2 regions of the Sporosarcina pasadenensis genome follow, and region 2 is predicted to be linked to the other one. Evidence: riboswitches for the same ligand, from Rfam matches in the RefSeq annotation. Region 2 holds a riboswitch; the other holds the start of a gene.
What was found. Region 2 has a riboswitch for cobalamin ahead of AB1K89_RS13000 (ribonucleoside-diphosphate reductase subunit alpha). Riboswitches for the same ligand answer to the same signal wherever they lie in the genome.
Positions count from the first base shown of each region.

Region 1: linked by a shared signal. The riboswitch ahead of AB1K89_RS14910 (ABC transporter substrate-binding protein) and the one ahead of AB1K89_RS13000 (ribonucleoside-diphosphate reductase subunit alpha) in region 2 are both predicted to bind cobalamin.

Region 1 is NZ_JBFEGM010000011.1:100,568-103,989, reverse strand. It holds gene argS (arginine--tRNA ligase) at 1-1,327, shown strand, start outside; cobalamin riboswitch at 1,565-1,749, shown strand; gene AB1K89_RS14910 (ABC transporter substrate-binding protein) at 1,869-2,840, shown strand; gene AB1K89_RS14905 (FecCD family ABC transporter permease) at 2,833-3,422, shown strand, end outside.
Region 2 is NZ_JBFEGM010000009.1:40,698-44,119, forward strand. It holds gene AB1K89_RS13000 (ribonucleoside-diphosphate reductase subunit alpha) at 1-1,613, opposite strand, end outside; cobalamin riboswitch at 1,775-1,953, opposite strand; gene AB1K89_RS13005 (PH domain-containing protein) at 2,207-2,572, shown strand; gene AB1K89_RS13010 (NUDIX domain-containing protein) at 2,754-3,230, shown strand; gene AB1K89_RS13015 (hypothetical protein) at 3,286-3,422, shown strand, end outside.

The sequences.
Region 1 (3,422 bases), on a different contig from region 2:
CGGCCGTTCTACGTATGGCGAGAATCTAAAGGTCCAAGTCGAATTCGTCTCGGCAAATCCGACGGGCGACTTGCATCTAGGCCATGCGCGTGGGGCGTCGATCGGTGATTCACTGTGCAATATCCTCGATTTTGCGGGCTTTGACGTTTCACGGGAATATTACATCAATGACGCGGGCAATCAAGTGAATAACTTGGCCCTTTCAGTCGAGGCGCGATACTTCCAAGCATTGGGTCTTGAAAAGGAAATGCCGGAGGACGGCTATCATGGACAGGACATCATTGATATCGGCAAAAAGCTTGCTGAGGAATTTGGCGATCAGTACGTGAACGTCCCTGAAAAGGAGCGTCAGGATTTCTTCCGGAAATACGGACTTGAATTCGAATTGGCGAAACTGAAGAAGGACTTGGAAGATTTCCGCGTACCCTTCGATAATTGGTTCTCGGAAACGTCGCTCTATACGGACGGGAAGATCGGAATCGCTCTCGATAAATTGCGCGCGAACGGACATGTATTCGAAGAGGACGGCGCGACGTGGTTCCGCTCGACGACATTCGGGGACGATAAAGACCGCGTCCTCATTAAGAATGACGGCACATACACATATTTGACGCCGGACATCGCGTACCACGAAGACAAGCTCCGCCGCGGCTTCGACAAGCTCATCAACATTTGGGGAGCTGACCACCATGGGTACATTCCGCGGATGAAAGCGGCAATCGAGGCGCTCGGCTACGACCGCGATACGCTTGAAGTGGAAGTTGCGCAAATGGTGCAGCTTTATAAGGATGGCGAGAAATTCAAAATGAGCAAACGTACCGGAAAAGCGGTTACGTTGCGCGAACTCGTCGAAGAGGTCGGCTTGGACGCTGTCCGTTATTTCTTCGCGATGCGCTCCGCCGATTCGCAAATGGACTTCGATTTGGATTTGGCCATTTCGCAATCCAATGAAAACCCGGTTTATTATTCGCAATACGCGCACGCGCGTATTTCATCAATTCTCCGTCAAGCGGATGAAGCGAACCTTGCAGCATCGACGGAACATGTTGAGTTATTGCAGACGGAAAAGGAATTGTCGTTGCTGAAGAAAATCGGCGACTTCCCGCGTGCCGTCAGCGATTCTGCTCGACTCCGCTCACCGCACCGGATTACAAACTACATCCAGGAGCTGGCAGCAGAATTCCACAGTTTCTACAACGCTGAAAAAGTGCTCGATCCGGACAACCGCGACCTGTCCGAAGCGCGTCTAGCATTGATTACAGCAACACGCACGACAATCGCCAACGCATTGAAACTCATCGGCGTTGCCGCACCAGAAAGAATGTAAAAATGATACGCCCCTCCGAATGTGGAGGGGCGTTTTTTTGACCAAATACGCTCAAAAGCTGTGAAATACGCATAAATTCCCGGAAAGAAGCATAAACCCGGGAAAAGACGCATAAATCCTAGAAACTACGCATAAACGCTAATAATGACGCATAAATCCTAATAATTACGCATAAACCCGAAAATGCACCCTCTCGACATCGCACAAAACTATAGTATAATTAATGCGAATCACAATTACATAACCAAACGTGAAGGTGCCCCGCCGTCAACGCTGGGGTTAAAAGGGAAGCCGGTTCGATTCCGGCGCGGTCCCGCCACTGTACATGCTCGCAAGCCGCAAGTTGCCACTGGAGAAATTCCGGGAAGGCGCGGTACGCGATGAGCATAAGCCAGGAGACCTGCCTTCATGAGTCACCCGTACCCTACGAGGATAGGTTTGGTGGAAATCAGCGCTGTTCTGTTGCTGTATTTTTACTAAACACATTCCTCCGTCCACAAAACGGGGGATTTTTATTTGGAACAAACAGGAGGAAATTGGAATGAAGAAGATGTGGCAGCTTTGGCTAACAGCAATCCTAGCGACGTTCCTGCTCGCGGCATGCGGCACGGAAAACGCGGAGAAAGACAACAAACCAGCAACAGAAAATACACAGAAAGAAGCGAAGACTGCGGAAGCGGCATTCCCGGTCACGCTTACAGATGCGGTCGGCAATGACATTACGCTCGAACAAGCCCCTGAAACAATCGTCTCCATGATTCCGAGCAATACGGAAATCCTGTTCGCGCTCGGCCTGAACGACGAAATTGTCGGCGTCAACGATTGGGATAACTATCCGGAAGAAGCATTGGAGAAAGAGAAAATCGGCGGACAGGAATTCAATGTCGAAAAGATCGTCTCGATGACACCGGATATCGTGTTCGCTCATGAATCGATGCTTGGCATTAGCGACGAAGGCTTGCAACAGCTCCGCGACGCGGGAATCAATGTATTCGTCGTGAAAAATGCGGCGGATTTCGAAGAGACATACGAAACGATTGAAACGCTCGGCAAGGCGACTGGCAAATCTGAAGAAGCCGCTACAATCATCGAGGATATGAAAGCGAAAGTCGAAGAAGTTCTCGCGAAAACAGCAACTGTCGAGAATAAAAAACGTGTACTCATTGAAAACTCGGATGCGCCAGAAATTTATGCTCCGGGGAAAAATACATTCATGCAAGAAATGCTTGATATGATCGGTGCTGAAAACATTGTAACGGAAGAAGACTGGGTCATGATCAGCCCGGAGGAAATCGTCAGCCAGAACCCTGACGTCATCCTCATCATGTACAGCTATGTGCCGGATATCGTTGAAAGTGTGAAAAACCGGGACGGCTTCGGTGACATCACTGCTGTCAAAGAAGATGCGGTCGTCCAAGTCAATGAAGACATAACGAGCCGCACAGGTCCACGTCTCGCAATCGGCCTGGAAGAAGTGGCAAAAGCCATCTATCCGGAGGCGTTTGGTGAATAAAGCAACACTCGCCTACATCGTGTCCGCCGCCACACTTATCGTGGCGGTATGGCTCGGTGTTTCGATTGGAACCGTTAAAATTCCGATCAGCACGTTTTGGGATGCGTCTGATACGACCGCCTCAAATATCCTATGGAAAATCCGAATGCCCCGCGTCATTTTAGCAGGGCTTGTCGGTGCAGCGCTCGCCATTTCAGGAGCCGCTTTCCAAGGATTGCTGAAAAACCCGCTTGCTGATCCATACACACTCGGAGTGTCATCCGGCGCCTCGGTGGGTGCTGTCGTGACACTCTTTTTCGGTTTGTCGATTCCAATCCTAGGCACATACACTTTACCTGTCTTCAGCATGATCGGGGCCGCCTTAACGATGTTCCTCGTCATCGGCTTCGCAAGGCTCGTCGACCGTTCCATGAAAATGGAGACGATCATCCTCACCGGGATCATCTTCGGTTCATTTTTAGGCTCCGTCCTGTCGCTCATGATCGCGCTAACCGGTGAAGAGCTGCGGCAGATCATCGGCTGGCTGCTCGGTAGCGTCTCGATGCGCGGCTGGAATTACATCGTCATGGTACTTCCATTTGT
Region 2 (3,422 bases):
GATTCCCATTGGATATTCTTCAAAGCGAGCAGATGGTGCCAACCGAATGTTCCGAGCCCGATGCCGCGGTATCGGCCATTGGTCCGTTGCGCCTGGACGACCGGAATTTTATTCAAATCGATGACGTTGTCGAGCATGCGGACTTGGATTTTGATGAGTCGCCCCAATACGTCCGCAGGTACTGCACGTCCAAGGTTGATGGACGACAAGTTACAAACGACGAAGTCTCCCGGTTTAGAGCGTGTTACTACAATATCGTCCTCAAGCGTTACAGTTTCAAACTCAGTCGGACTCATATTTTGCATGATTTCTGTGCAAAGGTTACTCGAATACACCATCCCTTCATGCTTATTCGGATTGGCGCGGTTTACTTCATCACGGTAAAACATAAATGGCGTCCCTGTTTCAAGCTGGCTGCGCATGATACGTTTCATAATTTCAATCGCCGGCACGGTCTCCTTCGTCAATTCAGGGTGGTTGACACATTCCTCATACTTCTGACGGAATGAACCGCTTCCCTTAGTTTCATCATAATGATCCTCAAGCGAATACCCCATTACAGTCCGCACTTCATGCGGGTCGAATAAATGCCAGTCGTCTCGTGCTTCGACTTGCTCCATGAATATATCCGGCAGGCAGACGCCCGTGAAAATATCATGCGCACGCAAGCGATCATCCCCGTTGTTCAGCTTGAGATCGAGGAATGTGAAGATGTCCTTATGCCACACATCCAGGTAGACGGCAATTGCACCCTGACGCTGGCCGAGTTGATCGACGCTGACGGCCGTATTGTTTAGTTGCTTGATCCATGGAAGGACGCCGCTTGATGCCCCTTTGAACCCTCTTATCGAAGAGCCGCGGGAACGGACCTTGCCCATGTAAACGCCGATGCCGCCACCGTATTTCGATAGATTGGCAATATCAGTATTGCTGTCGTAAATGCCTTGCAGCGAATCATCTACAGTATCGATAAAGCAGCTCGACAGCTGTCCATGCGGTTTGCCCGCGTTCGCAAGCGTCGGCGTCGCGACCGTCATATAGAGATTGCTCATCGCCCAATACGCCTCGGCAATTTTATCGAGACGATTTTCCGTTTCATTTTGCATGAGCGTCATCGCAATAATGAGCCAACGTTCTTGTGGAAGCTCGACTGGCTGTTTGTTGAAATCAACTGCAGCATAACGATCCATCAACGTTTTCAACCCGATGTAAGTGAATAGCTTGTCCCGCTCTGGCTTTATGATTTGACCAAGCTTCTCCAATTCATCACGTGAATATTTTTCAAGCAATTCTGTTGTATACAAGCCTTTCTGAACGAGCCTCTCCACATGCTCGGCAAAATTCGTGTAAGCTTTCGTGCCCCGCAACTGTTCCTGACGAGAATAAACTTCCTGCAAATAGATCCGCGCAGCTACAAATGTCCAGTACGCTGAGGCTTCGTCAATATTGCTGAGCGCCTCCAAAATCATTGCTTTCGACCAGTCAGAGTCGGTACCTTCAGGATGACGCTCTCTCCAGCGTCGACTCGCTGAAATAAGCGCTTCCAACTTCTCCGCCCCAAATTCAGCTTGCAGCTTGTCCATAATGTCTGTTCTTTCAGTAATGAGTGTCATTCAATCCATCTCCTTTTAGCTTTGAAATGAAAAAAGCGATGATTCCACCTCTTCGGTGGAGTCATCGCTCATGGTTTTTGATTAGGAAACAGATCGGGATTCGCTTGAAAAATGAAAGCAAAGAACCCGCTCGCTTCCACCTCTCAACCCCCGAAGAAAGTGTCGCTTGACGATGGACGGCAGGTCTACTGGCTAACGCTTCCTCCTTCCGTCTCCCTTCCCGCTAGCCAAAGCTGCAGTGGTTTTGAGACGGTCGTCTGCGTTTACAGTTGCGGGGACAGCTCCGATTTGCGGATTCCCTATTAAACCGATAACGGTACCATTCCATCGTTCAATACTATATGTTGTGCCTTATGTACATCTACTACCCTAACATGTTGTGTTTTAATCGTAAATAGGTAGAAAGATATTTTATGAGTTTTAATTAAATTTTCGGGTGACCACAGGAATTTCCGGTATTGCTGGTTCTCCCAACACTGTCGCTTTGGTCGCAGTCTTGCGACTCAATCCTACAAAAGTAAAATAATTTACAATTCACTCTATACTTCCATAGACTAGTATGTAATGATACACATAAAAAGGAGGTATTGATGATGGCTGATTTAACTGCAATGATGGCTTGGACGTTTACGGAAGAAGTTGCTGTTCCCGACGAGATTACGGATTTGCTCATTGACGGTGAAGTGGCTGAGGTTGCTTATAAAACAATCCGGGACGTTGCGGTTGTGACAAACAAACGATTTATCATCGCGGACAAGCAAGGGTTAACAGGTAAAAAGGTGGAGATCTACACAATTCCATTCAAGTCGATCAATATGTATTCCACTGAAAATGCAGGACGGATCGATTTTAATGCTGAAATTGAATTGTGGACGAAGGCAGGAAAATTCAAATTGAATTTGAATAAAAAAGTCGATGTCCGTAAACTCGATAAAATCATAGCGAATGCCATACTTTAAATGACAGAGCCGTGCAATTGGATCCACGGGATCATTTGTCAGGGAGAAAAAATCAAATAACAAACTACTCGGAGACACAATTCAAAAATAAATTAGGTGTCTCATTTTTGCTACTGCATCAACACTAGTTGAAGATGGAGTTTATCACAAAAAATAAACTGAAACAAAAGGTCGGGTGTGTATGATAAAAATGCGAATAATGACTGGGGCCTATCTTTTTTGTGACAATAAACTTTTGATGTTGAAACGTTCCAAAGATAGAGCATTAGCATCTAATTTATGGACTGGAATTGGTGGACATGTCGAAGCTAATGAACATAATAATCCTGAAGAGTCTTGTTTAAGAGAGATTTTCGAAGAGACGGGAATAAGAAGGAATGAAATAGAGCAACTTAAACTTCGTTATATATTAATGCGAAGAAGCAAAGATGAAATTCGCCAACACTATATTTATTTCGGAAATACATCAAAGTTGAATTTTATAAATTCAGATGAAGGTGCTCTGCATTGGATAGACCTTTCGAAGATTTTAAACTTAGAAATGCCTTTGACCGTTAGTCATATGCTTAATCATTATTTCAATGATCCGAATGAACAATCGGTGTATATAGGGTCAGTTAATCACTCGAAGATGGAATGGTCTTGTCTCGCTGAATAGCTTCACTTCTTTATTTAATAAAGAGGTAGGTTAGTGGAAATAATGGAGGCTATATATGAAGAATGCATTAGCTGTGTCTTTTTTATTGATTATACTAATTCTCTCTGCATGTAATAATGTAGTCGATAATGAACCAGAAGAAAGTATTGATGCTTCAACTGATCAAATTGACGGTAGAGACAATAAGGCTCG